Regions from separate parts of the Ruminobacter sp. RM87 genome, predicted to be linked through region 3. Evidence: predicted binding sites of a transcription regulator. Region 3 holds the regulator's gene; each other region holds the start of a gene.
What was found. The regulator sigma-54, encoded in region 3, starts transcription at its own class of promoters, with help from an activator protein. The targets are predictions, from matches to a motif close to TGGCACNGTTTTNGCTT.
Positions count from the first base shown of each region.

Region 1: the regulator sigma-54 is predicted to act here: its motif matches at 5,423-5,439, upstream of T489_RS0101180 (ammonium transporter).
Region 2: the regulator sigma-54 is predicted to act here: its motif matches at 3,948-3,964, upstream of glnA (glutamate--ammonia ligase).

Region 1 covers NZ_JNKD01000002.1:77,758-88,888, reverse strand. Annotated here, with positions in the region: gene gspD (type II secretion system secretin GspD) at 1-1,415, opposite strand, end outside; gene gspC (type II secretion system protein GspC) at 1,429-2,385, opposite strand; gene hslR (ribosome-associated heat shock protein Hsp15) at 2,506-2,919, shown strand; gene T489_RS0101185 (Hsp33 family molecular chaperone HslO) at 2,951-3,907, shown strand; gene T489_RS0101180 (ammonium transporter) at 4,064-5,383, opposite strand; gene T489_RS0101175 (alpha/beta fold hydrolase) at 5,635-6,417, shown strand; gene greB (transcription elongation factor GreB) at 6,486-7,097, opposite strand; gene pckA (phosphoenolpyruvate carboxykinase (ATP)) at 7,179-8,792, opposite strand; gene T489_RS0101160 (NifU family protein) at 9,144-9,728, shown strand; gene gpsA (NAD(P)H-dependent glycerol-3-phosphate dehydrogenase) at 9,867-10,865, opposite strand; gene secB (protein-export chaperone SecB) at 10,942-11,131, opposite strand, start outside.
Region 2 covers NZ_JNKD01000009.1:25,049-36,179, reverse strand. Annotated here, with positions in the region: gene T489_RS0103830 (mechanosensitive ion channel family protein) at 1-368, shown strand, start outside; gene pyrE (orotate phosphoribosyltransferase) at 459-1,103, opposite strand; gene T489_RS0103820 (YicC/YloC family endoribonuclease) at 1,202-2,080, shown strand; gene cysS (cysteine--tRNA ligase) at 2,162-3,544, opposite strand; gene glnA (glutamate--ammonia ligase) at 4,021-5,445, shown strand; gene T489_RS0103805 (DUF4124 domain-containing protein) at 5,617-6,126, shown strand; gene glnL (nitrogen regulation protein NR(II)) at 6,210-7,277, shown strand; gene glnG (nitrogen regulation protein NR(I)) at 7,280-8,725, shown strand; gene yihA (ribosome biogenesis GTP-binding protein YihA/YsxC) at 9,172-9,873, shown strand; gene gmk (guanylate kinase) at 9,870-10,511, shown strand; gene rpoZ (DNA-directed RNA polymerase subunit omega) at 10,665-10,952, shown strand.
Region 3 covers NZ_JNKD01000045.1:12,014-23,144, reverse strand. Annotated here, with positions in the region: gene rpoH (RNA polymerase sigma factor RpoH) at 357-1,196, shown strand; gene T489_RS0109005 (PTS sugar transporter subunit IIA) at 1,274-1,756, opposite strand; gene hpf (ribosome hibernation-promoting factor, HPF/YfiA family) at 1,775-2,062, opposite strand; gene T489_RS0108990 (RNA polymerase factor sigma-54) at 2,790-4,385, shown strand; gene lptB (LPS export ABC transporter ATP-binding protein) at 4,442-5,170, opposite strand; gene lptA (lipopolysaccharide transport periplasmic protein LptA) at 5,186-5,755, opposite strand; gene lptC (LPS export ABC transporter periplasmic protein LptC) at 5,721-6,335, opposite strand; gene kdsC (3-deoxy-manno-octulosonate-8-phosphatase KdsC) at 6,337-6,891, opposite strand; gene T489_RS0108965 (DUF4011 domain-containing protein) at 7,064-11,131, opposite strand, start outside.

The sequences.
Region 1 (11,131 bases), on a different contig from region 3:
GTCTTTCTTTCAATAGTGTCATATCTTACGGATGTATCGGAAGTACTTGTCTGTGTACCTGTTTTAACAGGAACTTCCTGACCGACATTAAATTCAGCTTCTTCATTATCCATGGTTATGATACTAGGCGTGGACAGAACATCATTACGTGAATCGGCCTGTACCATGGACAGCAGACCAAACCAGTTTCCGCTGTAAAAACCGATACCGCCGCCATTAAGCTTTGCCAATGAAGAAATTCCGGAAGTTGTAACAAGATTGGACACCGGAACCTGACTTCCCGTGAACTGAACCATTCCTCCGGAGGTGTTACCCCACTGAATACCAAGTGAAGCACTTGTGCTGTCGCTGATTTCCACAATTATCGCTTCAACCAGGACCTGAGCCCTTTTAATATCGAGCTTTCTAATGATGTTTTCAATTTCTTTTATATAATTGGGTTCAGCATTAACTATAATCGAATTTGTAGCTTCGTTGCTGTAAATATTTATCTTGGCACCTGAGGATGTTCCGTTTGATGCCCCGTCGTTTCCGGTTATTGACTTGCTCACGCCATTAAGTGTTTCAATAACCTCAGCGGCCTTGGCATATCTTAAATAGAATACCCTGGTATTTCCTGATGATGCCTGATCCATGTCAAGCTTATTAATGATTTTAATAACCCTTTCACGAGCTCTCGGTTCACCGGAAACCACTACAGAATTTGTTCTTTCATCAGCAACCATCTTCGGCGTAAGAAGTGCTGACGTTGCTGATTTTGATGCGTCTTCTTTGATAATGGAGTTTACAACACGTACAACTTCATTGGCTGAGGCATGTTCAAGCTTAACAATCTCTACCTCCTGATTACCGGCCTTATCAACTCTGTTAACAATGTCGGCAAGCCTGTTTACCACCTGAGCCCTGCCGGTAATAAGCAGAACATTAGACGGTTCATAATGAACGACGTTACCGGCCCCCTGATTATCGATAAGTCCTCTTAACAGCGGGGCCAGTTCCCTTACACTCACATTTCTTACAGGAACAACTCTAGTGATCATCTCATCACCGATTCCTCCTGACTCGCTCACTGGAACACCGGCTGTTTTAGCCACGGCGGATCTGACGACTTTGTACACGTTGTGATCTGTTTCAACTACGGCATAACCGTAAACCTCAAGCACGCTTAAAAAGAACTGATAATACTCTTCCTCGTTCAGCAAATCGTAACTGCGTACATTGATTTTTCCACGCACGGCAGGATCAACTATAAAATTTTTATTGAGATTTTTTCCTACCGTACTGATAAATTCATTAATATCAGTACCCTTAAAACTTGCTGAAAATTCCGCGGCATTGAGAACTGAACCATATCCAAACAATGCCAGAGAAAGAGCCACTGCACAACAAGATTTTTTGAGACTGTTGATTTTCATTATTATTCACCGTTTACTGAATGTCTAAAACGATTGTTTCTTTTGAGCCGTTACGATCTACAACTATATTTATCTGGGTCATGTTCTGCAACTCCCCCATCACAGCCATGGCCTGAGCACTGTCAGTAAGGTCCTTACCATTAATTTCCACAGCAATGTCCCCTGCTTTTAAACCTGCGTCTATAAACAACTTCCCTTCACTGCCAGGATTAAGTTCATACCCTATAATCTTTCCATCTTTCTGGGCTGGAGAAATATTTATGTAATTGAATAGATTTCCAGGATTACTGAGTAATTCCGTACGAACCGTCTGTAACTCACCTTTATCAATTTTTGATGTCTGATTCTTTTTTGAATCCTTTGCCTGAGATGATTCGGAAGGCGCAGATACGAAGATATCTTCAGGTAACTTGATAACCTCTTCCACACCGGCATTATTGATAACTATTTCCTGTGGTTTTATCTGAGAGATAACGGCATTTGTACCTTCGATTTTTTCACCTACCGAATATACATTTTCAATCCCCTTCATCACAAACACCACAGCCCCTCTCTTAGGGTCTGAACTGTATGAAATACCTGTAATTTTTACGTCAAGTTTTGAACGCGTGGCAGCTGGAGACTTGTTCTGCTGAACAGGCTGATTTGCCGGTTCTACACCAAAAAGACTGTAATTGCTCAACTTTACACTGTTTCCTGGAGATTGAATTTTCTTTAACTCCTGAGGCGTAAGACCTGCTAATGCAGGACTTTTATATGGAATTTTATGCCAAAAAAAGACAGCTGCCTCATAGCAGACTACAAATGTCAAAAGATAAAACAAATACGCAGAAATTTTTGTATAATATCTGTCAAGATGCTGTGGGCTTTTAGTTGAGGAATTCACGTTGGTATGAGCATTTTCAGCTGATGAGTCTTTGCTTTGTTTTTTCTCAAAAAAACGTTTTTTTAGCGTTTCTATAGAAATCATAACAAACTCCACCCCACATTAAATTCATACATCCTATAATCGTACGAAATTGCTTTAAATTTGTAAAATGTTTAACAATTTTTTTTGATGTTTTTTTATATAAATCACTAAAAGAGAATTATGGCTAACACTGAAAACTCTGATACAGACAAAGGCATTCGCCTAGATAAATGGCTTTGGGCTGCCAGGTTCTACAAAACAAGGTCTATAGCTAAAGACATGATAGAGGGTGGAAAAGTTCACTACAATAACTACCGCACCAAACCAGGGCGAATTGTGGAAGTCGGAGCCAAAATTGAGCTATGGCAGGGATTCAATAAAATCGAGATTACTGTCCTCGGTCTGAGTGATCAGAGACAGAAAGCAGCTATAGCCAGAACTCTGTATGAGGAAACACCTGAAAGCATCTCCCGTCGCGAAAAGCAGGCAGAAGAACACCGTATGCAGGTTCTGTTTGCCCCTCATCCTGAAAACAAGCCGGATAAAAAACAGAGAAGAGAGCTGTTAAATTTCAAGCATCAGTCAGATTTATAAAACATTACCCCGTATTGCCTAGGAGACAGACATGACAACATTACAAGATAAAAACGAAGAATTCAGCAAAACAATTACTGAGCTGAATCAAAAGAGTGCTCTTAGCAGTTTTGATAAAATTCTTTCATTTGAATTCAATGACTATGACCTGCACGGAGATATTGTTCAGACAAACAACGCCATAAAAGGACTTCTTGAAGGACATTCCTATCCAAAGTGCATACAGAATCTGCTTGCAGAAATGCAGGTTGCGGTATGCCTCATGGCCTCAAAACTTAAATTTGAAGGTGAAATCATGCTTCAGGTAAGAGGCGGAGGAAAATATTTCAAATATGCCGTATTAAACAGTAATGAAAGAAACGAAACCAGAGGTCTGGCTTCTTTTGACAGCAAGATTGATGAAAATACTCCGTTTAACCAGCTGCTGACTCGGGATTCAATCATGACGATTGATATCATGCCGAAAGTCGGCAATCCATACAAAGGAATTATTGATATTTCCAAGAATTCGCTGGCTGAATGTCTTGAAGACTATTTTACTCAATCTGTGCAGGTTCCAACAAAAATATGGATATACAGTGATGCCAACAACTCAGGCAGAGCAGCAGGAATCATTATTCAGGCACTTCCAACAAAGAATCCGACAAAACAAAAGGAAGATTTTGAACATGTTTCTGTTCTTACAGACACAACAACCATGGCAGAAATTCTTTCTCTTAACAACAGAGAAATACTTTACAGACTATACAATCAGGAATCTGTAACACTTTACCCTGATAGAGAAAAATCTGTATCATTCAAGTGCAACTGTTCACGGGAACATTATAAAGAAATGCTTTCCCACCTCAACCCGGATGAATTGGCATCAATTCTTCAGCAGGATGGACATATAACAACAGAATGTCATTACTGCCGTAAAACCTACACATTCGAACACGACGATGTTATTGAAATAATAAAAGAAGCCAAAAAACATCAGCATCACTAAATTGCAAAACAGTGCATGGTAATTAAACATGCCTCATTCCATTGCATAATGCATGATTACAGCACGATAATCTGTAATTACATTTTTCCTGCATCGATTCAATTGCAGACAAAAAAAAGGGAGAAAACTTTCTCCCTTTTCTTTCAAGGTTGATACTTACATCAGATTGTAAGCTCTTTCACCATGGCTTGTTAAATCTAAGCCTTCACGTTCCTCATCCATTGGAACTCTTAATCCGCCAAACAGCTTACCGGCAATATAGAAGGCAGCGATAGAAGCTACACCGCACCATACAATTGATATAACAACAGAAGCGAATTGACCTGTGAATTGACCGAGCATTGTTTCCCATCCTTCATGATAACCCACGCCACCAAGAGCAGGGGCACAGAAAACACCTGACAGAAGGGCTCCGGTTATACCACCGATACCATGAACACCGAATACATCAAGAGCATCATCCACTCTTAACATTCTCTTAAGAACGTGAACTGACCACAGGCAGATAACACCTGCAACAGCCCCAATTATCAGTGCACCACCCACACCAACGAAAGCACATGCTGGAGTAATTGCAACCAGACCGGCTATCGCACCAGAACATGCACCAAGCAGTGAAGGCTTTCCTAAAAGAACCCATTCAGCAGCAAGCCATGAAAGTGTTGCAGCGGCCGGGGCTACACAGGTATTTGCAAAAGCCAGAGCAGAAGTACCGTCGGCAGTTAATTCTGAACCTGCATTGAATCCAAACCAGCCTACCCACAGTAATGAAGCACCAATCATGGTCATAACAAGGCTGTGTGGAGTCATGTTTTCACGACCGAAACCTATACGCTTGCCCAGGAAAAACGCACCGACGAGAGCACAGATAGAGGCATTGATATGAACCACGGTACCGCCAGCAAAGTCATATGCATGCCAGGCTGAATCAATATATCCACCGCCCCACACCATGTGGCATAAAGGGATGTATGAGAAAGTAAACCAGAACGCTATTACAAACAGTAGTGCACTGAACTTGATTCTTTCTGCTAAAGCACCTATTATCAGACACGAACTGATTGCCGCGAAGGCACCTTGGAATGAAAAGAAAGTAAAATCTGATAAGGAACCTGTTGCTGTATCAGGAGTAACGCCAAGCATGAGAAACTTGTCCAGATTGCCCATGAAATAGTTTAAAAATCCACTTGAGTTTGTTCCGAAAGCAAACGTATAACCATAAATTGTCCACAGTACAAAAATTACAGCAAAAATCACAACGGACTGTACCAGTATGGACAACATGTTCTTGGCTCTTACCAGACCGCCGTAAAACAAACCGATGCCCGGCAAAGACATCAATATTACCAGAGCGGTACATATCATTATAAATCCATTATCAGAACTCGACACTTCCGGTGCAGCTTCTTCTGCAAAAGCAACTGTCGAACCCAGTATTGATGAGGAAAGAATTCCTGTTCTTAAAATATTCTTCATACAGATCTCCAAATTACTAAGTAACTCATGAGATCATTTATGCAACATCTTTGCCAACACTCAAATTATTTTAATAATCACGAAGTATCATAAAGTTCTGATAGAGTTTCTGCACTCTTTAAAACAGCCGACAAAACGGACATGTAGTATTTAATTTACATGATGTCGTCCGACAAACTCCACAAATATTGCCCAATTTATTAGATAAATAACATACAATATAAGTATGACTTAAATCGGAGGGTACCATCATGAAACTACAGACAGAAGTGATTGGTTCAGATAATCATAAAACCATAGCCATGATCCATGGCTGGGGTATTTGCAGTAAAGTGTTCTACCCTATTGTCGAATCTCTGAAATCAAAATACAGAATTGTTCTTATTGATATGCCAGGTTATGGAATTAATAACTGTATTCCTGCAAACAGATGTGATGGTATTGTAAACTCATTAGAAGAAACAATTCCTGAAAACTGTGCACTTCTTGGCTGGTCTCTCGGAGGGATACTTGCTCAGAAGTTCTGTATAACAAATTCAAAACACATCAAGGCTCTTGTAACAGTTTCATGCTCACCAAGATTCACTTCAGAACCTGAAACCGGATGGCCCGGAACAGATGCAAAATTACTAAAAAAATTCTCATCACTTATTTCTCAAAACAACTGTCAGGCGGTTATAGATAAATTTCTAAGTCTGCAGGCAATGGGTTCAGAAAGAATGAGAGAAGATATCAGAATTATCAAACAGCTTATATCAGAAGTTCCAGCACCTTCGTACTATGAATTACAGGCAGGACTGAAAACTCTGATGGACGAGGATTTGCGTAATAACATATCACGAATAAGCTGTCCGTCTCTTCATATGTACGGTCTGAAGGATAGGTTATGCCCTGCATCAACTAAAAGTATCTGGAGCACCAAGGAAAACAGTCATACCATAGTATTCGAACAGAGCTCCCATGCCCCCTTCATTACCCAGACATCTGATTTCAATGAACAGCTACAGCTGTTTCTGGACAAATACTACAACTGACAGAAAAGACGCTATTAGAACCAGAAAATAGCGTCTTTTAATAAATGATCCTTTAGAGAATATACAAACTATTTAACTAGCGTCTTAAGATATTCATCCTTAATTTTCTTAAGTTCTTCATCACTTAAAATTTCAACCGGAGCATATTCATGATCTCCTGAGAAATTAAACTGAGGTTTATCAATAGGTCCAAACCATTCTTCCGGAGTATACGAAATTTTATTGATATACCATGTTACCTTTCCCTTAGGAGTAATAACATCAGCATCGTCATCGATGGTTTTATTCAATATACCTCTGGCGATTGGACTTTCGTACGAAATAAACCCTTTTCTGCCATATACTTCAGCTGTATTGACAATATGCACATGCAAAATTTCACCATCATCATTTTCAATTTCAACATATGCACCAAAATAGACCTTATTATCTCTAATACCATCAGCACTGCGATCCAATATCTCAGTATTCTTTAAGGTATCAGTCAAAAACTTTACCCGTCTGTCAATCTGACGCAATAACTGTTTATTATACTGATAATCAGCATTTTCACTACGATCTCCAAGTGATGCAGCCCATGCCAGTTTTTCCACAACTTTAGGACGAATATTTTCCCAAATTTCATCAAACTCTTTTTTAATTAGCTGATGTCCCTCTGGTGTAACAAACTTAAAAGCCATAATACCCTCCAAAGAAAAAACCATGCTGAAGTCAGCATGGTTTTCATAATTAACAGTTAATAACTGTATTCAGACAGCATATTAAAGCTGTGGACCAGCCTTAACAAGAGCCTTACCAGCTTCGTTGGTTTCATACTTCTTGAAGTTGTTGATGAAACGCTGAGCAAGATCCTTAGCCTTAACTTCCCATTCAGAAGCGCTTGCGTAGGTGTTACGTGGGTCAAGGATGTTGGTGTCAACACCGTTTAACTTGGTAGGAACTACGAAGTTGAATAATGGAATGGTCTTGGTTTCAGCCTGATCGATTGAGTGATCAAGGATAGCATCGATGATACCACGAGTATCACGAATAGAAATACGCTTACCGGTACCATTCCAACCAGTGTTAACGAGGTATGCCTTAGCACCGCTCTTTTCCATGTGCTTAACAAGTTCTTCAGCATACTTGGTTGGGTGTAATTCAAGGAATGCCTGACCAAAACATGCAGAGAAGGTTGGGGTAGGTTCAGTAATACCACGTTCGGTACCTGCTAACTTAGCAGTAAAGCCTGATAAGAAGTAGTACTGAGTCTGATCCTTATCAAGGATAGATACTGGAGGAAGAACACCGAAAGCATCAGCAGATAAGAAGATAACCTGCTTAGCAGCTGGACCAGCAGAAATTGGGCGCTGAATGTTCTTGATGTGATAAATTGGGTAAGAAACACGGGTGTTTTCAGTTACAGACTTATCAGTGAAGTCGATCTTACCGTTAGCATCTACAGTTACGTTTTCGAGAAGAGCGTCACGACGAATTGCATTGTAGATATCTGGTTCAGATTCAGCATCTAAGTTGATAACCTTTGCGTAGCAACCACCTTCGAAGTTGAATACACCATTGTCATCCCAACCATGTTCGTCATCACCGATGAGCTTACGCTTTGGATCGGTAGAAAGGGTGGTCTTACCAGTACCTGACAGACCGAAGAAAATAGCGGTGTTTTCACCGTTCATATCGGTGTTAGCAGAGCAGTGCATTGAAGCGATACCCTTTAATGGGAGGTAGTAGTTCATCATAGAGAACATACCCTTCTTCATTTCGCCGCCGTACCAGGTATTTAAAATAACCTGTTCCTTGGTGGTTACGTTGAATACTACTGCAGTTTCAGAATTAAGACCTAATTCCTTGTAGTTGGTAACCTTTGCCTTTGATGCGTTGTAAACGATAAAATCTGGTTCCTGTTCGAAATCAGCTTCTGACTGAGGACGGAGGAACATGTTGGTTACGAAATGAGCCTGCCAAGCTACTTCAACGATGAAGCGAACCTTCATACGAGTGTCTTTGTTAGCACCACAGAAACCATCAACAACGTATAACTTCTTGTTAGAAAGTTCCTTCTTTGCTAAATCCTTAACAGCAACCCAAGCTTCCTTAGATGCTCTGTGGTTGTCGTTCTTGTATTCGTCAGAAGTCCACCATACGGTATCGTGAGAGTTTTCGTCATCAACGATGAACTTATCCTTTGGTGAACGGCCGGTATATACACCGGTCATTACGTTAACAGCACCGAGCTCGGTTTCCTGACCCTTATCAAAACCTTCTAAAGATTCCTTAGTTTCTTCGTTGAATAAAACTTCATATGAAGGATTGTAAAGAACTTCAGTAGTACCGGTAATGCCGTACTTTTCTAATACTGACTTATCAAACTTTGCCATTTTTATGGTTACTCCAATTATTTAAGAAGATTTAAATAAACATGTCTGATTTTAAGAGATTTAAACAAATTAGTCTATAAAAATAAATCAAAAAATTGTAAAAATTTATGCTTTGCGAAATGATTATTTTTTCCGCTATTGATTTATCAGTGAAAACATTACAAAATCATTCTCTATCAACATCTATATCTTTCCACTGGATTTATTTTTTCAGTACCAAGTCATTAAAATTTAACATTTGATACGGTCTGGTCCCCGATCTTGACATAAATAATGTGATTGGGTATCTTGCATGTATTTACTTACGGTATTGCTAGACAATATTTTCCATAATACGGACAGGTGATCCACATGATTAAAATTACCCCAAAAGCTGAAGAATATTTTGTTCAGCTCCTTAAAACTCAGGCCCCAGAAACAAAAATCAGAGTATTCGTTTCCAATCCGGGAACTCCTGGAGTAGAGTGCGGAATTCTATACTGTCCCAAGAACTCCGTGACAGGATCTGATGACATTTTTAATTACAACGGTTTTGATGTGGTTATTGACGTATCAAGTCAGCCTTACCTTGAAGGTGCCGTCATAGACTTTAAAACAAACAGTGAGAATAAAAGTACTCTTACATTCAAAGCCCCTAACCTAAAGAAATCAATGCTTGACGAAAATGCCTCACTCTATGACAGGTTAGAACTGTTCTTCAGAACCACTGTCAATCCGAGTCTTGCCGCACACGGTGGAGTCGCAAAGCTGATCAGTGCCTCCGAAGACGGAGTAGTCAAAGTCAGTTTTGAAGGAGGATGTAAAGGGTGCAGTATGGTGAATATCACACTGTCAGAGGGAATTGAAGCCAACCTGAAACAGGCATTCCCCGGCATGATTAAAGAAGTTATCGATGTGACAGACCACGAAGTCACTGACGAAACATACGCAAAATAATACATAAGTATGATTATGTAGTTATGAAAAAGGACCATTTTCGCGACTCCGGTAGGTATGTCTAACTTATAGAGTCCTTATAAAATGGTTCTTTATCTTTAGATATTCGCCAACAGACAATCAGATTATTATAAAAGTCTATTCTGACTTCTGAGTTCGTGACAGCAGAGTTGCGGTAGCATCTTTCGCGGATTTACCTTCATACAAAACTTTGTATATTTCTTCGCATATAGGCATTTCTACATTATATCTTTGGGCGAGCTGATAAACCTCTTCAGTATTGTCATAACCTTCAACTACCTGACCGATTTCCTTAATTGCCTCATCAACAGTTTTTCCCTGTCCTAAAGCAATACCAAAACGTCTGTTTCTCGACTGGTTGTCTGTACATGTCAGAACGAGATCTCCCAAACCGGCCATTCCCATGAACGTATTCGGCAAAGCCCCCATAGCCCTGCCAAGTCTCTGTATTTCTACCAAACCTCTCGTAATCAGTGCCGTTCTGGCATTTGCACCGAAACCAAGGCCGTCAGAAAGACCAGCCCCAATGGCGATAACATTTTTAACGCAACCACCAATCTGAATACCGATATAGTCAGGATTTTTATAAACTCTGAAATTTTTGCTTGAATGAATCAATCTTGAAAATTCATCCGTAAAATCATCGCATGAACCTGAAACAGAAATAGCTGTCGGCATTCCCGCAGCCAACTCTTTTGCAAATGTAGGTCCGCTGATAACGGCAAATGGAATACTATTTCCGAATTCCTCTTTTACCACATCACTGAGAAGTTTTCCCGTTTTTGCCTCTATCCCTTTGGTTGCCCAAGCTAACCTGTGATCAGGTGAAAGAAATGGTTTTATCTGTTGCAGCACATTTCTAAAATTACTGCTAGGAATTACTACAAGTAATATATTTGTGTTTTTTACAGCAAATTCAAGATCACTTGTAAGTTCAAGAGATTCCGGAAACAGTATGCCGGGTAAAAAGTCCTCATTGGATCTAGTCTGCTGCATTCTGTTAATTTTACTCTGGTTTCGTCCCCATAAAAGAACCTTGTTACCATTTCGAGCCAGGGAAATAGCCAATGCCGTGCCATAAGAACCAGAACCTATTACAGAAATAGAATAACTCATTTGCGAACTCCAAACGAATTTTTTATAAAAAAAACACAGAGCCAGTCAAGGCCCTGTGTTCATAGAAAAACAAATATTACTTGTCTTCAGCTTGTTCTTCTTTCTGTTCCTTTGCAGCCTGAGCCTGCTGTCTCTGCATATAGATTGCATCAAAGTTAAGTGGCTGTAAAATGAATGGAGGGAAGCTTGCCTTGTTTACTAAAGAACTAATGTTTTCTCTAGCATATGGGAAGAGAATGCTAGGAACAGTGGCATTGAGCACATGA
Region 2 (11,131 bases), on a different contig from region 3:
GAGACAACAAGGTTATTATCATTCCTAACAGTTCAGTAAGTTCTGGTAGTATTGTGAACTATTCAAGAATGGATACCAGACGTGTTGACTTCGTATTTGGTGTTGAATATGGTTCTGACCTTAAAAAAGTAAAAGAAACCTTGGAATCAGTATTTAATGCTGACGAAAGAATCTTAAAAGATAAAGGAATTACAGTGGTTGTAGGAGCTCTGAACACATCTTCAGTTGATTTTACCTGTCGTGTATGGGTAAACAATTCTGATTACTGGGGAGTTTTCTTTGATACTAATGAAAAAGTATATAATGCGCTGAGAAGTGCCGGCATTGGTATTCCATTCCAAACCTTTACGGTTATCAACGAAAAGTAATTCATTTTACGTTTATATAAAACTAAAGGGGACTGATTTTATGTCAGTCCCCTTTCTCGAACATGAAGCCGTTTCTAACCGGCAAGACATTTAAATGCCGTAAGTATTGCGATACTCCTCAACTGAAGCCAGATGTTCCTTAAGATTATCATTCTGAGCAATATAGGTAATGAGATCAGACAAAGTAATAATTGAGAAAACCTTTGTATTATAGTCTCTTTCAACTTCCTGAATTGCACTTAAATCTGTTTTACCTTTTTCCTGACGGTCTAGAGCAATTAAAACTCCTGCAAGCTTTGCATCCTTTTGCGCAGAAATAATCTGCATAGATTCACGAATAGCTGTACCTGCAGTAATCACGTCATCCAATAGTACAATATTGCCTGTTAATGGTGAACCTACAAGATTGCCACCTTCACCATGATCCTTAGCTTCCTTTCTGTTAAACACCCAAGGAGCTTCACTGCCATACTTTCTTGAATAGGCAATAGAGGTGGCAGCAACAATAGGGATTCCTTTGTAAGCCGGTCCGAATAAAACATCAAAATCAACACCACTGTCATGAAGGGCATCAGCATAATACTCTCCGAGCTGAGCTAAATCAGCTCCAGTGCAGAACAAACCGGCATTGAAAAAATAAGGACTTATTCTTCCTGATTTCAAAGTAAAGCTGCCAAAACGCAAAACATTTCTCTTAAGAGCTAATTCAATAAAATTCTTTTTGTAATCCTTCATTTTTTACACCACTGTCAAGTTGATATATTGTCTTTTAACCACACAGAATTAGAATGTATAATATCATAGAGATTGATAATTTTACATAAGGAATCACCATGATACACAGTATGACCGGTTTTGCTACATATGCCGACCAGAACAATGAATATATAACAGAAGTTAATATCAGAACCGTTAATTCACGCTATATGGAAATAAATGTAAAGATTCCGGAAAAACTTAAATTGTATGAAATGGAAATCAGAAACTGTTTTAAAGATTTCTTTAACAGAGGTAAATTTGAAATTTCCATAAATCTGACACCTAAAGTTGCAAGTAACGGACTTGAAATCAACAATAATCTTGTTGCCGCATTAACATCCAAAATCAGTGAAATTAATAATGCCTACAGGGCAAAAGATCCTAATGCCGCAATAAATTTCTCGGCTCTAGATATTCTTATGTATCCGGGAGTAATTGCCAACACCTCAAACAGCAATGATTCTATTCACGAACTTGTCATCAATGCTGTTAAAGAATGTATGAAGAAACTGAACGAAGCTAGAACTTTGGAAGGAGATAAAATTAGCGTATTCCTCAACGGCCATTTGGATTCTATAGAACTGATGAGACAGAATATAATCAACAGAATGCCAGAAATCGTTGAATGGCAGAAGACAAAGGTCGAGGATTTTATTCAGCAGCATCAGGTAAAAGTTGACGGCAGTCTTTTGGAACAGGAAATCATATTACTATGTCAGCGCATGGATATAGCTGAAGAGCTTAATCGTCTAAGTTCTCATATTGAACAGGCTAAACATATCCTCAAACAAGGAGGTATCTGTGGCAAACGTCTCGATTTCTTAATGCAGGAATTTAATAGAGAAACAAATACCATTGCATCAAAGTCAATCAATACAGAGATAACAAACAGTGCAATAGAGCTCAAGGTCCAAATAGAGCAGATGAGAGAACAGGTTCAGAACATAGAATAAAAAAATATTTATGTAGAACAAGTCATAAAAAAACCATGTTGCATAGTATGTAACATGGTTTTTAGCAAAAATAACTAAGACTTAATTCTTTCTCCAGGTTGTGCCATTAGGGCCATCTTCTATTACAACCCCCATATCTGCAAGTTTCTTTCTTGCAGCATCAGCAACTGCCCAATTCTTTTCCTTTCTTGCGTCATTACGTTCCTTGATGATAGCTTCTATTAAATCTACATCAACGTCAGACTTATCAACAGCACCCTTAAGGAATTCTTCAGGATCCATTGCCAATAAACCAAGTACGTCACCGAGTTCCTTCAGCAGACCAGCAAGTTTTCCTGCCTTTTCCTTGTCAGAACTCTTTAATGTGTTGATTTCTTTTGCTAGATCAAACAAAACGGCATAGGCAAGAGGTGTATTGAAATCATCATCCATAGCCTGCTTGAAGCGGACAAGATATTCTGAATCATGATCAGGCTCCAGTACATCAACATTTCTTAATGCTGTATACAATCTTGATAAACCTGCCTTTGCCTGATCAAGGTTATCCACAGAATAATTTAATTGACTTCTGTATTGAGCGCTCAGAAGAAAATAACGCAGAACTTCACCGTCATATTTTTCTAACAATTCACGAATAGTAAAGAAATTGCCCAAAGATTTGGACATTTTTTCCTTATTGATCATCATCATACCGGAATGCATCCAGTACTTCACATAATCAGAATGTAATGCACAGCAACTCTGGGCTATTTCATTTTCATGATGAGGGAAAATAAGATCTGAACCACCACCATGAATATCAAATACTTCACCCAAATACTTATAATTCATTGCAGAACACTCAATATGCCATCCAGGACGACCTTTCCCCCAAGGAGAATCCCACATTGGTTCGCCAGGCTTGGACATTTTCCACAGAACAAAATCATAAGGATTCTTCTTTGCATCCTCAATATTCACACGGATACCGGCCTGTAATTCGTCAAGATTCTGACCAGATAATCTGCCATACTGAGGGAATGAATCTATTGAAAACATTACATCGCCATTGGATGCAACGTAGGCATTACCATTTTGAATGAGTTTGCTCACCATATCGATAATAACATCAATATTGTGTGTTGCCTTCGGTTCTATATCTGGACGCTTTATATGAAGAGCCTCGAAATCCTTATACATTTCTTCAGTAAGACGGTTTGTAAGACTTTCACATGATTCGTGATTTTCATTGGCTCTCTTAATAATCTTGTCGTCTACGTCAGTAACATTACGAACATAGGTAACGTCATATCCGGAATAGCGAAGATATCTGACAATAGTATCAAAGCAAACAAAAGTTCTGCCATGGCCGATATGACACAAATCATATACGGTTACCCCACATACATACATTTTTACTTTGTTTTCAGATAAAGGAACAAACTTCTCCTTTTTGTGAGTAAGTGAGTTATATATTTCCAACATAAAAACCTCAGTTGCTTTTCTTTTTTTCAGTTTGTGAAATTAGGATGTACTGATATAAAAATCCTTCATCCTTTGTATCACACGATATTATTCGCTAATTATATTTTTTTACCACATTATTTTGCAAGAAACAAAATTGTCTAGATAATTTGAATTTTTTTATATTTCTGTAAAAATCGCCAAAATACAGTGATAACAGTAACTTTACTGATAACAATGCATCATTCTTGCATCTTCAATGACAAAAAAAGTCTTATGTACATTTGCCTTAATTTGTAGGAGAGTTTAAAATTGCTCCATCTTATTACAAATGCACTCATTAAGTGCTTTATTTTGGTTCACAATACGGACGGAATGCCGTTTAAGTGAAATAAAACACATATTTCTAGTCAAATGTGAAATGTGGCACATTTCTCGCATTTGTACTTATGAACTTTTTTATAATTTTACTTTTTCCTTAACTGGAGGATTTTTTAATGGCAGTAGCTGACGTATTAAATAAAATTAAAGAAGAAAACGTAAGATTTGTTGACTTACGTTTCACTGACACCAGAGGTAAAGAACAGCACATCTCTATTCCTGCCTCATGTATCGATGAAGATTTCTTTACTGACGGTAAAATGTTTGACGGTTCATCTATATGCGGTTGGAAGGGAATTAACGAATCAGACATGATTCTCATGCCTGATGCCGACACTGCATTAATTGATCCATTCTATGCCGATAAGACCATGTTTATCCGTTGTGATATTCTTGAACCTACCACAATGCAGGGCTATGACCGCGACCCAAGATCAATTGCAAAGAGAGCAGAAGAATACCTTAAGTCTTCCGGCATTGCCGACTATGCCTTGTTTGGACCTGAACCAGAATTTTTCATATTTGAAGACATCCGTTTCAAGACAGACATGAGTGGTTGCATGGTATCAATCGATGATCCTGAAGCAGCATGGAACTCAGCCACTGAATACGATGGCGGCAACAAGGGACATCGTCCAGCCGTTAAAGGTGGTTACTTCCCTGTTCCTCCTGTAGATTCCTCTCAAGATATCAGATCTGCAATGTGTCAGACCTTAGAAGAACTTGGTCTTAAGATTGAAGCTCACCACCATGAAGTGGCTACATGCGGTCAGAATGAAATTGCAACCGTTTTCAATACTCTTACCAAGAAAGCTGATGAAGTGCTTATTGAAAAATATGTTGTATGGAACGTTGCCAATGAATTTGGTAAGACCGTAACCTTCATGCCAAAGCCTATCGCAGGTGATAACGGTTCAGGTATGCACGTTCACCAGTCACTCGGTAAGTACGATGAAAACGGCAAGATGGTTAACCTCTTCTCCGGTGACCTCTATGGCGGTCTTTCTCAGATGGCTTTATGGTACATTGGCGGTATTAAGAAGCACGCAAAGGCTCTTAACGCATTTACCAATCCTTCAACCAACTCATACAAGAGACTTGTTCCTGGTTTCGAAGCTCCGGTAATGCTTGCATACTCAGCACGTAACCGTTCTGCCTCAATCCGTATTCCATGTGTATCAAGCCCTAAGGCAGTAAGAATCGAAGTTAGATTCCCAGACTGTACTGCAAATCCATACCTCGCTTTCGCAGCCATGTTAATGGCCGGTCTCGACGGTATCATCAATCACATTGATCCGGGTGAAGCAATGGATAAGAACCTTTACGATCTTCCTCCAGAAGAAGAAGCAATGATTCCTCAGGTTTGCGGTTCTCTTGATGAAGCTCTTAAGAGTCTTGAACAGGATAGCGAGTTCTTAACCAAGGGTGGTGTATTCTCTGAAGAATTCATTCAGTCATACATTCAGCTTTTAAAGGGCGACGTAAATAAACTTCACATGATTCCGCATCCAGCAGAATTTGAACTTTACTATTCACTCTAATATAAGAATATTGGATATTAATTGAAAATATTTTAATAATTATAAAAAAGAGCTGTTTTTCGGCTCTTTTTTTTTGCATAATCGAATTTAGAATAATAGCAGTCATTGTATTTCTCCGAAGAGGATAAAAAAATGAATTTAACAAAGATTATCATTTTTTCATGTGTATTATTGGGTATCTCCTGCGTGCAGGCTGAAGACGTTTACAAATGGGTAGACAGTAATGGTGTTACACACTATGGCGACAACCCTCAGAACAGCAATAAAAAAGCAACCATGGTGAATGTACAGACTCCTAAGCTTGGAAACGTATCTGTGCAAAGTAGCAGTTCTACTAGCTACACACCTCAAAGACCACCAGTCAGAGCTGATTTTGGTAATCAGAACTTAAATTACAACATTAGTATTTCTTCTCCATCAAATGGTGAAGAAATCAGAGCAAACAACGGCACAATTGTTGTTTCTGCAAACGTAACTCCTAAACCACAGGGAAATTATGCCATTCGTGTATTCATTGACAATTCTCTTTACGCCTCCTCATCTAACACTCAGCGCGTAGAAGTCGAAGGTGTTCCTCGTGGTGAACACACCATAATGGTGAAACTTCAGACTCAAGATGGCAAAATAATTGCATCAGAACCGATCAATGTTGTCGTATTACGTGTCGTTGCCAAAAATTAGTAACTTACAAATTGCTTTATGGGCACCATAATAAGGCAACAATGTTTTATTATGGTGCTTTTATTTTGTGAGAATTAAAAACAATGACAGATAGTAACATTGCAGTTTGCGCCTTGGATAATATGTTTACGGCTGTAATAATGCTGGATCATAAGCTTAAGGTAAAGTACGCCAACAATGCTACCGAACAGATATTCAGAATGAGTCCAAAAAAGTTTCTTGGACGAAAACTTGATGAAATTTTTGATTATACCAATTTTGATTTTTCTAGACTTCTCGCATGTCATTCCAAAGACATGGGATACACAGATTACGAAGTTACCTTTGTCATTGAAGCGTCGCCTGTCATAGTCGAAGTCACAGTAACCCCCATAACCGACAACAATCCTCAATGTGATATTCTCCTTGAGTTCAGAAAAGTTGAACTTCAACGTCGAATGAACAAGGATAGAGAGCAGTATTCTCAGCAGGAAGCAGCAAGAGAGCTTGTCAGAGATCTTGCCCATGAAATCAAAAATCCTCTAGGAGGACTAAGAGGAGCCGCTCAACTGCTCGAAAGACAATTCAAAGGACAAAACGATGTCAAAGAATACACTTCTATCATTATTGAGCAGGCTGACAGATTAAAAAACCTTGTCAATAGACTCCTTGGCCCCCAGAAAGCTTCCCCTCATGTAATGACTAATATCCATGTTATCCTTGAGAAAGTCCGTAAGCTTGTGCAGGTAAATTTGCCGGAAAACATAAAAATAGTTAGAGATTACGATCCTTCCATTCCAGAACTCTCTGTTGATCCCGAACAGATTGAGCAGACACTTATAAACATTGTATGTAATGCAATATTAGCTCTGCAGGAAGATAACACGGCTAACGGAATTATCACTCTCAAGACAAGAACAGCATACAGAGTAAGCATATACGATACCATAGTCAAACTGGCTCTTGTAATAAAAATATCCGACAATGGTCCTGGAATTCCTCCTGACATAAAGGATAAAATATTCTACCCTCTGGTAACACGACGGGAAGGAGGTACGGGCCTGGGACTTGCCATAGCACAAAATATAATTAATCAGCATAACGGAAAAATTGAATGTAATAGCTGGAAAGGTTATACAGAATTCACAATTTACATTCCAATAAAGGAGTAAGTATGAATAAGGAAGTATGGATAGTTGATGATGACAGCTCAATCAGATTTGTTTTGGAACGAGCTCTCACCCAGGACGGATATGTATGCCAATGCTTTGAAAATGGGGAGAAACTATTACAGGCTCTTAAGACATCATCTCCTAAAGTAATTATTTCAGATATCCGTATGCCAGGTATTGATGGTCTGGAGATGTTGAGAATTGTTCATGAACAAAACCCCAACATACCAGTCATTATTACGACTGCTCACAGTGACCTCACAAGTGCTGTAAATTCATATCAGAGCGGCTCTTTTGAATATCTGCCTAAACCTTTCGACATTGACGAAGTACTTGATATTGTCAAAAAGGCAGAAGCAAGTTACAAAGAAAAAATGAATATCGAATCTAACGATGAGATTCATGAAAATCTTGAGTCTGAAATTATCGGAGAATCACCTGCAATGCAGGAAGTTTTCAGGGCTATCGGACGTCTTTCTAAATCATCCATTAGTGTTCTAATCAATGGACAGTCCGGTACAGGCAAGGAATTAGTCGCACATGCGCTCCACAAACACAGCATCAGAGCCAATAAACCGTTCATTGCATTGAACATGGCCGCCATACCAAAAGAACTTATCGAATCAGAACTGTTTGGTCACGAAAAAGGAGCCTTTACAGGAGCGAATGTTTCAAATCAGGGAAGGTTTGAACAGGCTAATGGTGGTACTCTATTTCTGGATGAAATCGGAGACATGCCTCTTGAAGCTCAAACTAGATTACTGAGAGTTTTGGCTAATGGAGAATTTTACAGAATCGGTGGCCATCGCTCCATTTCCGTTGATGTACGTATAATTGCAGCTACCAACCAAAACCTTGAAAAAATGGTAGCAGAAGGAAAATTCAGAGAAGATCTGTTCTACAGACTCAACGTTATCCGCATACATATCCCACCACTTAAGGAAAGAAAAACGGACATTCCTCGCCTTGCACGACGTTTTTTAAATGTTTCAGCAAAGGAATTAAATGTAGAAACAAAAATTCTTACCCCCGATGCAGAAGATTACTTATGTAATTTTCCTTGGCCTGGTAATGTAAGACAGCTTGAAAATGTGTGTCGTTGGCTGACAGTAATGGCATCAGGAAAAGAAATTTCTGTTAACGACCTGCCTGAGGAATTAAAGAAAAAAGAAGATAATTCTTCCAGTGTAGCAGAAAAACAATATGGTGATATGTCAAATAAACTGCCTTTAGATCTGTCCTGGCAGAATCTGCTAAAAGATTGGGTCAGTCAGAAACTGCATGAGGGATCTACCGACATTCTTGCTGAAGCTCAGCCTGAATTTGAAAAAGCATTGATTACCACTGCCTTACGTTACACACACGATCATAAACAGGAAGCGGCAAGACTTCTCGGCTGGGGAAGAAACACTCTCACAAGAAAGCTTAAAGATTTAAATCTTGAATAATCTCAAGAACCGGTATCATACATGATGCCGGTTTTCCTCATACACAATCTGAACTTATTCCTAATTCTATCAACTTTTTACAAAGTACATGGAAATAGAGTAAAATTGTACAGTAGTTATTAGATTTTATTATTTGAATGCTTAAGTTTGATCATTCAAATTCATATTCACAAATAATTTAATGGACAGAATATTTTGAAAGTTGTAGTAAAAGCACCATTCTGGACAAAAATATTGTATGGGATAGGCATTTGTTTCCTTCTCGTTGGTATATGCTGTCATTTCTTTGGTTTTCCTGAAATTCCCCCTATTTATATGCCTTTTTTCCTAATTGGAGGCGTTAGTCTTATTATTCCTTATCAGGCATATTATATTTATGAAATTTTGAAATACAGACCTAAAACTTAACAGCTTTTGGCTGTCATACCTCCACAGAGAACAGACAAATGATAAATTTTCAGAAAACACACTTTATTACAAGTGCACCTGACATTACCAAGCTTCCGGATGATACCGGTATTGAAATAGCTTTTGTTGGCAGATCAAATGCGGGAAAGTCAACTGCTCTTAACTGTATTACAAACCAGAAGAATCTTGCCAAAACAAGTAAAACACCAGGAAGAACCCAACTTATCAATTTGTTTGAAATTGAAGAAAATAAAAGAATTGTGGATCTTCCAGGATATGGATATGCCGAAGTTCCATTAACAGTAAAAAAGAAGTGGCAACGATCACTTACTGAATATCTGCAAAAAAGAAAATCTCTAAAGGCAGTCGTTGTTCTGATGGATATACGACATCCGCTTAAGGATTTGGACAGACAGATTATCACCTGGGCAGCACTGGCCAACATTGAAGTACTCATTATTTTGACTAAAAGTGACAAGCTTGCCAATAATGCAAGAAAGAATGCCATAAATGATGTCAAAAGACAGCTAATAGAATTTGGATGCACATATAATTTGGTCGCTTTTTCAGCACTCAGCAAACAGGGACTAAACGAAATTAAGGAAATTCTCAACCGTTTTTACAGTGAATTTCAAGAAACAACTGCATTCCCTGATTTTCCTGATAATGACGAAGAATCTGATGAAGAACTGGATATTGACGAGCAGGCTTGGACAAAAGGTTACAAGGAAGAACAATGAAAGGAACCCTATATATAATTTCATCTCCTAGCGGAGCAGGTAAATCTAGCTTATTAAAGGCTTTATTTGAGCAGCATAATAATGACAACTCCATGTATTTATCAGTTTCCCATACCACGAGACCTCCAAGACCTGGCGAAGTAGACCATCTGCATTACCACTTTGTCTCTGTTGATGAATTCAAAAATCTGATTAATCGAAACGCTTTTTACGAATGGGCCCAGGTTTTCGACAAATATTACGGAACCTCAAAAGAACTGGTTCAGCAAGCACTGAATAACGGACAGGATGTTTTTCTGGATATTGACTGGCAGGGAGCCAGACAGATGAGAAAAATGGAGCCTGAAGCAAAAAGCATATTCATTCTCCCTCCTAGTCTTGAAGAGCTGCACGATCGACTGGTTAAAAGAGCTCAGGACTCTGAAGAGGTCATTGCTAACAGAATGAACAAAGCCCAAAGAGAAATCTCTCACTATAACGAATACGATTACTGCTTGATTAACGATAATTTCGAAAAAGCCCTTAATGATTTGTGGTGCATCATTAATGCAAATCGTCATTCACGCACAATTATAGAAAACAATGAAAAAGCCATACTTGATAATTTGTTGGCAAATTACACTGAACAGAATAATTAATCATGTATATCCGAAATTTCATTTCGGAATATTTGGATAGTATTTATCAGAAATGAAAAAACTATTTTGTTCATCACAAAATTTGTATTATGTTGTCATATTTCATCGTGCGTGATAAAATGTGTGGACTGAAAAAAATTTTAGGAGATTTTTATGGCTCGTGTTACTGTTGAAGATGCTGTAGAACAGGTTGGTAATCGTTTTGACCTTGTTTTAACTGCTGCTCGTCGTGCTCGTCAAATTTCAGTAAATGGTTGCGATCCTTTAGTTGAGATCGAAAATGACAAACCTACAGTAATAGCTCTTCGTGAAATCGAAGAAGGCTTAATTTCTGAAGAATTCATGGATAAGCAGGATCAGAAGGGACGCTTAAAGAATTCAGAAGAATTTGCAGAAATGGTAGATGTTCCTCCTTTAGAAAACACCAGTCTTTTCGATTAATATTGCAAACCTGTTCCGCATGGAACAAGTTTTTAAGTTTACGACATAAGGAAGATTACCGATGTAATCTTCCTTGTTTTATTTTTGTGTCGTATTGATGGATATTCATCATATTAAACGCATACAATGTAAATTTGCAGGCTGATTTTGATGATATAATAATCTTATAAATTAAAGGA
Region 3 (11,131 bases):
ACCTAAACCGACGGATTAAGGTTTTATCCCGTAAAATTAAATGGGAAAGTTGAGATTTTTATTACCTCCTGTTTATAAAATCTAGTCAAAAACAGTCGTTAAGAGACATGCTGTCGGTGGATAAATATTGTAAAAAATTTAACAAAAACGATTCATTTTGATCTATTATTTATGATGTAACTTTGAAACAAATCACGATGTTTATTGTCTATAGATGATAGAGAATGGTTAATTTATGTTTTAAAGTGTAATATACCATTTCGGTCTGGGGCTTTTGATATAGAAGGCCAACAGGTGGTTGAAGATAAAGAATTTTAATGAAGGGATATTGTAAAATGACGCTGAATCCGAATTCTATGATGTTAGTTCCTAGCAGTAACATCGATGGTTATATTCGTGCAGTAAATGCTATTCCTTTACTTACAGCAGAGGAAGAACACGATCTTGCTGCTGATTTTCACTCAAGTGGTAATATAGAATCAGCCAGAAAGCTTGTTCTTGCACATTTAAGATTTGTAGTTAGTATTGCCAGAGGTTATACCGGTTACGGATTGCCACTTGCTGACTTAATTCAGGAAGGAACAGTGGGATTGATGAAAGCTGTGAAGCGTTTTGACGTTTCTCAGGGAGTACGTCTGGCCGCTTTTGCTGTCCACTGGATTAAGGCTGAAATTCATGATTACGTAATTAAAAATTGGCGTCTTGTTAAAGTTGCTACCACAAAGGCTCAGAGAAAGCTGTTTTTCAAGCTGCGTCAGGCTACGAAGAAATCGATAGGTTGGCTGAATATGACCGATACAGCAAAGGTTGCTGACGAGCTGGGGGTAACTGCCAACGATGTAAATGAAATGGAAGTACGTCTTAATTCTAATGATGTCGCTTATGATGGGTATACTACAGACGGTGATGCAGAGGAAGAAAACGTTCCTGCAAATTATCTTGTTGATACATCTTCAGATTTCAGTCTGAATTATGAAACTTCTGATTCAAACCGAGCAATGATGTTGCGCCTGAATGAAGTTTTAGGCAAGCTTGATGACAGGTCTTATCACATTATCAAGAGACGTTGGCTGGACAGTGAAAAGGCTACTTTGAGTGAACTGTCTGAGGAGCTTGGTGTTTCTCTTGAGAGAGTGCGTCAGCTGGAGAAGGCTACGATGGCTAAGATCAAGGTTTCTCTTGAATCAGCTGAATAAGTGAATATTACTACACGATAAATGAGGAACCGGAGTTCTGTTGTGGACTCCGGTTCCTGTTTTATACGGTATGACAATTAATCTTTTTCACTTTTTTCATCATTCAATGCTGAATCAAAATGGCGCAGTAAGGAAACATGAACCTGTGTTGAAATATTTTTGATAAAACGAAGCTGTTTGATTTTAATAGAGTCACCAAGATCCTTGCAGATTAGCTCAAGCTCTTCAGCGTGCTCAGCAGCTGTTTTTTCGTGAAGGAAAAAAGCCAGAAAAACGTCAGCAAAAGTGTTTTCTTCCAGGTTGTAGCATATAGGTTTATCAAGGATTAGCAGGATTGCCGTTTCTTTTGCATCGTCTGGAATGACTGCGTGTGGCATAACAAAACCATTGCCTATGTATGTGCTGCCTAAATCTTCGCGATCATTAAGAAGTTTCAATAGATTGATAGTCGGGATCCCAACCTTTTTACTGGCTGCGGTGGAAATAACTTCAAATGTTTTTTTCTTACTATAACAAAGGACAGGGCTTAACACACTGTCCTTTTCTAGTAATTCACTCAAAAAATGAGACATCTTAAATTATTGGGTAAGTTTTTCTTTATACTTAACCAACTGACGTTCAAGTTTGTCAGCTAAGGCATCAATAGAAGCATACATGGTTTCTTCAATTGATTCTGCAAAGAGATCGTTGCCGGTTACAGTAACCTTAGCTGCAGCCTTGTGAAGCTGCTGATTTTCGATACTAAGGGTAACATGAATTGACTTAACGTAGTCTTCGAGTCTCTTAAGGTGATCCATCTTGCTATTAACATAATCACGAAGAGCATCGGTTACTTCAACGTGATGACCAACGATAGTAATCTGCATAGGCACACTCCTTAATAATAGGATAGATTACATAAAGAATACGAGCCACAATGGAATGACATCTAAGCCACAGCCTATCTCTCTTCTGTGTGTTATGTCAGGTGGCCAGATTAAGTAAAAACAAGTTTTTTCTTCTCTCTACTTAATTTCATTCTATATTCGATTTTTAATATAAGCTAGCAATAAATTATGGAAAAGTGACTAGAAACTATCTTTTGAATAAAGTTTGTAGAAAAAATAAACTAATCCCTTTGGAAATTGTGTAAATTATCAACAGTTAGATGGTTTTTGCATTGTATCTATTTATTGTCTTTTTTCTGAAAAGCTGCATTTTGCCGCAGACTATTATGTCGTGAGACTTTTTATCAGGTAATTTTTTTCTGTACATATCTGTAAATTGATGAATTTAAAGATAGAGCTGGAAGTATTGCAAAGATTTTTAAAAATATTAAATTTAAGAAAAGTTATTTGCCTCATGAGAATAAAAACTATAAAATCAAAACAGGGACAATAAGGTATGGATCATGCATAAAATGCATATTTTGTACATAAGCAATAATTATAATATTTCCAGCCTTTCCCAAAAGATAATCAAAACTAAATCCAATTTGATGTAAATGTTGCATGCTGGTTTTTTCTGTCAAGCAGAAAACAGAAATGAAATAATTAAGTTGTAGTTATTAAACCGTGGAAGCCATGGATTTGTAAAGCTTGTATCAGGTGTTTTATGAAAGCCGGATTAAATTTAAATCAAGTCAATGTTCAGACTCTGACAATGACTCCACAGTTGCAGCAGGCAATAAGATTATTGCAGCTGTCAACCATTGAGCTTCAGCATGAGATTCAGGAAAATTTGGATAAGAATCCTTTTCTTGAAATGGATGAAAGTGACAATGATAACAGCAATATTGCCTCACTGGATGAAATTAGGGAACAGGAATATAGACTGGAAAACAGTAATGATGATATTACCCCGTTCAATAACGATCCAACAGTTTCACTGGATAATGCTCCCTATGCTGAAGGAAGCCGGGACAATGAGTATTCTCCTTTAAAAGGGGATGACAGCAGTGATTCTTCCATTGCCCGTGATGATTCTGATTCAGTATCGGATAACAGCCAGAGTGACGTAGATTTTTGGCAGGAGTCATATAACGCCGGTGTTTCCTCTGGAAGGACGCGTAATACTGACAGTGATGATTTGGAAGACTTTCAGGGGGCAACAGCCTATGGTTTGGCAGAACATCTGAACTGGCAGCTCAATCTAACGCCGATGAATGATATGGATCATCTGATTGCTGAGGCTATTATTGACGGAATCAATGAGTCAGGATACCTTACTGAAAGTCTTGATGATATTCTTTTGGCTGTAAAGCCTGAATTTCCTGAGGTCACAATTGATGATGCAGAAAGAGTGCTCTGTATTGTTCAGCATTTTGATCCGGTGGGAATAGCTTCCCGCAATCTTCAGGAATCTCTGCTTATACAGCTTAATCAGTTCGGTGATGATGATAATGTCGTTCTTGCCAGAAAAATAGTAAGTGATTATCTTGAACTGCTGGGTAGAAAAGATTTCCGTACGCTGGCCAAGAATCTGGAAATCAAGGAAAAGAACAGTTATCTTCTCAAAGAGGCAATAGAGATTATCACAAAACTTGAGCCAAGACCAGGTAACTGTATTCCGCAGGAAAAGAGTGAGTATGTTATTCCTGATGTGTCCGTTCACAAGAAGGATGGAGTTTGGATAGCAGAACTGAATCCTAATTCAATTCCGAAGATCAGGTTGAACGAAACATACTGTCAGTTGTGCAGTAATGTGAAAAACCCCAAGGAAAGTCAGTATATCCGAAATCACATGCAGGAAGCTCATTCTTTCATACAGAGTGTCAACAAGAGAAATGAGACTCTGTACAGGGTGGCTTCGTGTATTGTCTTGCATCAGCAGGATTTCTTTGAGCGCGGTGAACAGTTTATGAAACCTCTGGTTCTTAATGATATAGCTGTCGAAACCAATCTTCATGAATCCACCATATCCAGAGTTACAACTGAAAAATACATACACACTCCCAGAGGAACATTTGAGCTCAAGTACTTTTTCAGCAGTCACGTAAACTCCACTGACAGGTGTGATGAAATTTCCTCAACAGCAATAAGAGCCAAGATTAAAAAGCTTATCAGTGAGGAAAATCAGAAAAAACCTTTATCTGACAGTCAGCTGTCAAAAATTCTTGAGGAAGATGGAATACAGGTAGCTCGAAGAACAGTTGCCAAGTATAGGGAATCTCTTAATATCCCTCCATCAAGTCAGAGAAAGACTATGTAAAAATGCAAAACAGCCGGAACAGGCTGTTTTCATGGATTTGATATTAAAGAATCGACCTATATTGAAAAGTCATTACCCAGATAAACTTTTTTAACAAGTTCGTTGTTAAGAATTTCTTCAGGTTTACCGTAGGCAATCATATTTCCCTGATTTACAATATAGGCTCGTTCACATACGTCCAAAGTTTCACGAACATTGTGGTCTGTGATAAGAACACCGATTCCACGACCGCGCAACTGTTCAATGATCCCCTTAATTTCACCTACACTGATGGGGTCAACACCTGCGAAAGGTTCGTCCAGTAAAATGAACTGAGGATCCGAGGCCAGGGCTCTGGCGATTTCCACTCGTCTGCGTTCACCACCGGAAAGGCTCATGCCTGTATTGTTGGCAATGTGCTCTATTCTGAATTCCTGAAGCAGATGTTCCATTCTTGCGTATCTGTCGTTTTTGGTACGGATTTTTTTGTTAAGTTCCAGTGCACCCATCAGATTTTCACGAACTGTCAGACGACGCCATATGGATGCTTCCTGAGGAAGATAACCCAGACCGTAACTTGCTCGCTGATCCATCGGTTTGTGAGTAATTTCCTGATCGTCAATAAATACATGACCGTTATCAGCTTTGATAATTCCGACAATCATGTAGAATGATGTGGTTTTTCCGGCTCCGTTTGGACCTAAAAGACCGACGATTTCCCCGTTCTTTATACTGAGGGAAACGTCATTAACTACAACCCTAGACTTAAATTGCTTGAAGAGATGTTCTGCTCTTAGTGTACTCATTTAAATTACTCTTTATTACTTTTTTTCTGCTTTGTTTTCATCTATCTGAGCTTTTAATTCTTCAGGAATGAATACAGTGGTCACACGATTTCCCTTTTTACCGGATGAATCATCTGATGAAGCTTCTATTCTTTCTTTAGCGATATTGTATGTAATGGTATCGCTGGTAATTTTGGATGATCCCTGTTCTATTGATGCTTTCTGTTTAAGTTCAACTGTTTGTCTTTCAGGATAGTAGGCAATTGTAGTACTTTTAGCAGTGACAGGCTTGCCGTTATCCAGAATTTGTGAAAAGACGGCAGGTTTACCAAAAGCGGTAGCACTCTTTATCTGGCCTTTTTCATTACGTATGATTTCAACTTTATCTGCAGTGATGCGGATAGTCCCCTGTTTAATTTCAACATCATCCATAAAAGTTATTTTGTTTGAGCCCAGATCAGCTATCTGTCTGCCTGAATCGATGCTAATGGTTTCCTTGAAATCATTCTGTTTTGCTTCGGCTATATTAATAATACCTGCAATACAGAAAGACAGACAGGCAAAGGTGAATTTATTTATTTTGAGTAAATCCGCTATATGTTGCATGGCAATCCTCTGATAATTCAAAGTATTTTGAGGCTAACTGGCCTTTAAATTTTTTACCGTGATTAGTAAACTGGTTTCCGATAATGTCCACCTGCTCAGGTGTTCTTACCTCATCTGTACCAAGATCAATTTCCAGGTATGAAGTTCGTATTTCCCTGATGATGCTTTCTGTTCCAGTGGTACTGGCAACCACGTTTCCTCTGAGAAATATGGTATCTGCTGATCCTGTCATTGATCCTGTTTCCGCTTCAATTTTCCAGAAACTGTCATTGTTTGTTCTCAGTTTACCCAGATCCTTGTTTTTTTTATCAAGGGCAGGAGAGTAGATTATTGTAGGACTGGTAAAATTAGTCTGATCCAGTCCCTGAAAGTATTCAGCTTCCTCTGCCTGAATTTTTCCGTAAAGCATACCATCGGAATTGTACTGGCTGGTGGAAACATGGCGGGCAAAGAATACGGGCTGTGTTTCCAGTAATTTATCTCTCTCTGTCTGTTCCTGAACACTTACCCAGTTATAAAAGTAGTATGAACAGATGAGCAGTATGAAAAGAGGTAAAATCCTCAACAGGCGCTGTAACATATCAAATACTTGCTCCTACACTGTCAAGTCTGCCACGTGCCGTTAATATAAGATCGCATACCTCTCTTACTGCTCCGTTACCACCATCCAGATGACAGATGTAGTCTGAAACAGATTTAACAATCGGATGAGCGTCTCTTGGACAGAATGACATGCCACAGTGGTTAAATACGGTTATGTCTATCACATCATCACCTATGTATGCAATTTCATCGGCTGATACCCCAGATTCGTTAATTATCTGCATCAGGGCTGCTACTTTATCAGTGATTCCCTGATAAACGTATCTTGCCTTAAGTGACTTCATTCTGATGTTTACAATTTCAGATTCGCGCCCTGTAATCACACCGAAACCGACGCCAAGCTTCTGTATGGCAACAATACCGAAACCATCTTTGGTGTTGAAATTTTTTATTTCTTCACCGGAATTTGAAATATATATTTTTCCGTCAGATAACACACCGTCAACATCACTGAGTAAAATTTTAATATTTCTGATTCGCTCCAATAATGATTCAGATACAGTGCCGTATGGAGTTAAGCTTGTAAGTGACATTGTAAACTTCCCTTATCAAACCGCAGGAGAAAGGATTGGTATCTCCTTTCCGTAAACGAAACATTTTGAGAATACTGAACTGAATATCCTCATTGCACCATTTTACCAAAAACTGTAAAAAGATTGGAAATTAACTGAGTATTGCATGATACTCAGTTAATTAATTTGAATATTAGACAGTTTTGTTTCCGGTTATATCCTTAAGGTCGTTCAATATTTTTTCCAAAACGACATCTGGGTTTTTATACCATTCGCAACTCCATATGCGAATGACTTTCCATCCCAGACCTTTCAGTACGGATGGCTGTCCGCAACACTTATCGGCAATGGCGTATTCAGAAGAGAAGCCATAGCCGTCACTCATAATGCATGCAATATATCTGTTGCTGTCTGAAGGATCTTTGATTGCAAGATCAATTTTGAAGTTTGAGGTACCCAGACTGGTGGTGCTGTCATATCCGTGTTCTTTAAGTCGGGAAGCGAGAACTTCAATCAGTCTGTCATTCTTACATGCATGCATATTCTGTTGATTAGGAAGATACTTGTATCCTTTTTTTGCATAGGTAAGGAATGATTTAAGTCCTCTTACTCCTTCAGAAGAAAGATTTGTAAGGTGCATTAAATCAGGATCCAGAGAGGAGAATACCACCATCTCCTTCTTGGCTCTGGTGATGGCTACGTTAAGTCGTCTTTCTCCGCCAGCTCTGTTAAGCGGACCGAAATTCATGGTAATTCTTCCACTGCTGTCTTTACCGAAACCTATGGAAAATACAATGATGTCTCTTTCATCACCCTGAACGTTTTCCAGATTTTTAATAAAAATTGGTTCAGGCAGCTGGAGAGCCCTGTTTTCAAGCTCCGGCTTTTCTCTGTAGAGTTTTTCCAGATCATCTTCAAGCTGAGCCTGCTGCCTGCTGTTAAAGGTAAGCAGACCGATAGAGGTGTTGAGATTCTTATCATCACTGAGGAAATTGGCCAGATATTCAATGGTTTTTTTGCTTTCTTCCTTGTTTCTGCCGGACCCTCCGCGATCGTATAAACCGTTAACTTCAACATAGGTGATTTTTGACATCTGATCATCAGGTGAAGGGAATGTGCACAGCTTGTTTTCATAATACATGATGTTGCTGAACGCTATTAAGCTTTCATGAGAGCTGCGGTAGTGCCAGTTAAGTGTCGTAACAGGCATACCAAGAGCCATGCAGTCATCAAGAACGCTTTCCAGATCTTCAAGTTCATCAGGTATGTCTGTCTGTTTTGCCGAGAAGAAATCTGTCGGAGGCATCTGTTTAGGATCTCCTACAACAATCAGCTGTCTGCCTCTGGCAATGGCTCCTACAGCCTCTGATGTAGGGAGCTGTGAGGCTTCATCAAAAATAATGAGGTCAAACTGATATTTTTCAGGTGAAAGGTACTGGGCAACTGATAAAGGACTCATCAGCATGCATGGACACATTTCAGGAAGGAGATTATTTATATTGTCAAAAATGGAACGAATACTGAGTTTGCGACCGTGATTTTTAATGGCTCTGTTAAGGAAGGTTTTCTCTTCCGATAAATTTTCATTATTATCTGCATTTTTTCTATAGTGTTCCATTGCTGTCAGAAGCGAGTTCTTACAGCCTTCTCTGAATTTAGAGGTGTTTTCATTAAGCTGAGTCATCTTGTCTGAGAACAGAATTCCTTTGAATCCAGCCAAAGTAGAATCGTGGTTCAGGTAGTAGTTGCATATTGTTTTTGCAAGTACCAGATCAGCATAATGGTCACCCACGGTTGACTTTATTCTGCCATGTCGTATATCTTCGGATAGCTGAGTAAATCCGTTATCGGCTATTTTTTCAAGACGAATGTTCAGATCAATCCATTCTCTGAGGTTTGCTTTATTTTCAATCATTGCAAGAGCACATCTGCCGATATTTTCAGTTTCAACAGGATAATCATGGGCTGATACCTTGAAATAATCGAAAACATTATGCAGGTTTTCTGTAAATGCTGTTAAGGATGTAAGGATTTCTGAAAGCTGGAGATTTAAATATTCAATACTGTTTTCCGATTTTTTCAGATAAGTATTTATATTGTCAGTTATCCGGCATCCGTTAAGTTCATTTTCAAGCTGTTTCAGGCCTTCAGTTACTTTTATGGTATTTTCCGTACATGTTTCTGCTTTTTCAGGAGCGGTGCTGAACATTTTGGCGAGTTTAGGGCAGGCGTTGTTAAGAGAAGTCACCTGTGTACCTATGCTTTTTTCAAGCTGACTGAATTCCTCAGCTTTTTCCGCCAGTTCCTTGAAATTATCTGATGTAACCTTTACATCAGCTCCGAGTGTTTTCTGCAGTGTGGATATACTGTTTTTGTGAGAGAAAAATCTTGAAATGAAGAATTTCTGTTCATCAAGTTCCCACTCTTTGAGGAGACTGTGAATATCTACGGACAGAACATCCCTCGCATTTTTACCGAGATCGGAAGCCAGCTGTTTCTGCTTTTTTAAACATTTAACCGTTTCTGAAACCTGAGAGGATATTTCACTTACAGATTCAGAAGTTAGAATTTCTCTGCTGATATCAGGAGTACAAAGCAAATGACTGATTTGTTCTATAACTGATACCTGTCGGAAAACATCCATGCCGTCGTGTCGGATACCAAGTATATTTTCAGAAGCTTCCAAAGAAGAAAGGGCTTTTGTTTCATCCTGTTTGAATTTATCAGCAGAAAGGTTAAGTTCAGATTCTGGGATTACGGAAAGACGGGACAGGTGCAGAGGATTTTCTGCAAAATTGTCACCGCTCTGACTCAGAAGAGCCAGTTCTCTGAGAGACATATTGACCTGCTGAACATTTTCTGCCGTAGTGTTTCTGAGAAATTCCTCGCCTATGTTCAGAGGAGATACATCCTGAGCCTTGGCGGAAATGCACATGGCATCATAGACGCTCAGGTTCGCACACTTTTTTTCGTGAAGTGATGATATCTCATTCTGTATTTCATTTCTCTGATTGTTAAGTGTTTTGCAAAGCAGGGAAAAATCGTTCAGATTTTCCTTAGGCATCTGAGGAAGACCTTCGCTCAGTCTGTTAAGAACCACGCTTTTTCTCTGAGTATTGGAATGCAGTTCCAGACAGTACGGAGCCAGTCCGAGCTTTGATAAACGTCGGTAAACAACACTTAATGCTGCCATTTTTTCAGCAACAAACAGAACTTTTTTCTTCTTTGCCAGAGCATCGGCTATTATGTTGGTAATAGTTTGTGATTTACCTGTTCCAGGAGGTCCCTGTAACACAAAACTTCGACCTGAGGAGGCCTGCCATAAGGCGTCAAGCTGGCTTGTGTCAGCCATTATTGGCTGGCACAGCTGACCAAACGAGAAGCGTTCGTCGATCGGTTTTTCAATATCTTTAGGGGCGGTGAATTTTTCCCCGGCAACGGTACCATTGCACAGAGCGTTGAACAGGTCGTTCTTTTTGAAAAATTCTTCGTTTGCAACCAGATCCTGCCACATAACGAATTTTCTGAAAGAAAAGTTACCGATGCCTGCTCTTTCTTCTATATCCCATCTGTGCATCTGCATAATGGCTTTTCTGAAAATCGCCAGAATCTTTTTAACATCCACTCCGTTATCATCCTTTGGAAGAGGATCCAGTGAAGGAATTTCAATTTCGAAAGTCTGCCTGAGCATTTCCAGCAAGGTATGATTGATGATGGTTTCTTCCTCTCTGCCGGTAAGTTCAAATGGAGAACGGCTGTTTTTTCTGCTTATATCCACAGGAATCATCAGGATAGGAGCGTATTTAGGTGATGACGAAGTATCAGATTCGTACCACTTTAGCAGTCCCATGGTTAAAAAGAACGAATTGGCCCCGTTCTCCTCCATTGATGTCTGGGATTCCCTGTAAAGTTTCTGCAGTTCTTTGTTCAGAGTAATTTCGTCAGAGACAGGAATGTGCAGATTTCCGCTCTTCTCATCTTCTTTGACCAGCTGACTCAATGTGTCAGTCAGTGTACGGTTATTCTGTTCGTACTCTTTAATCATTGATTCGGACAGGGTATTTAAGGTGAATTTCTCATTACAGAATATTCTGTCCTCGAAGTCAGCCAGAGAACTGATAAGGATCTGACATGCACCTTTTTCAAAACGCAGATTTAAAAGCCTGTTACGCAGACTCAGATCCAGCAGTTTGTTTTTCCAAATCTGCAGATGGGTTAGTTTATCACGGTTGTTTTCACTGATGCGTATTTCCAAAGGATC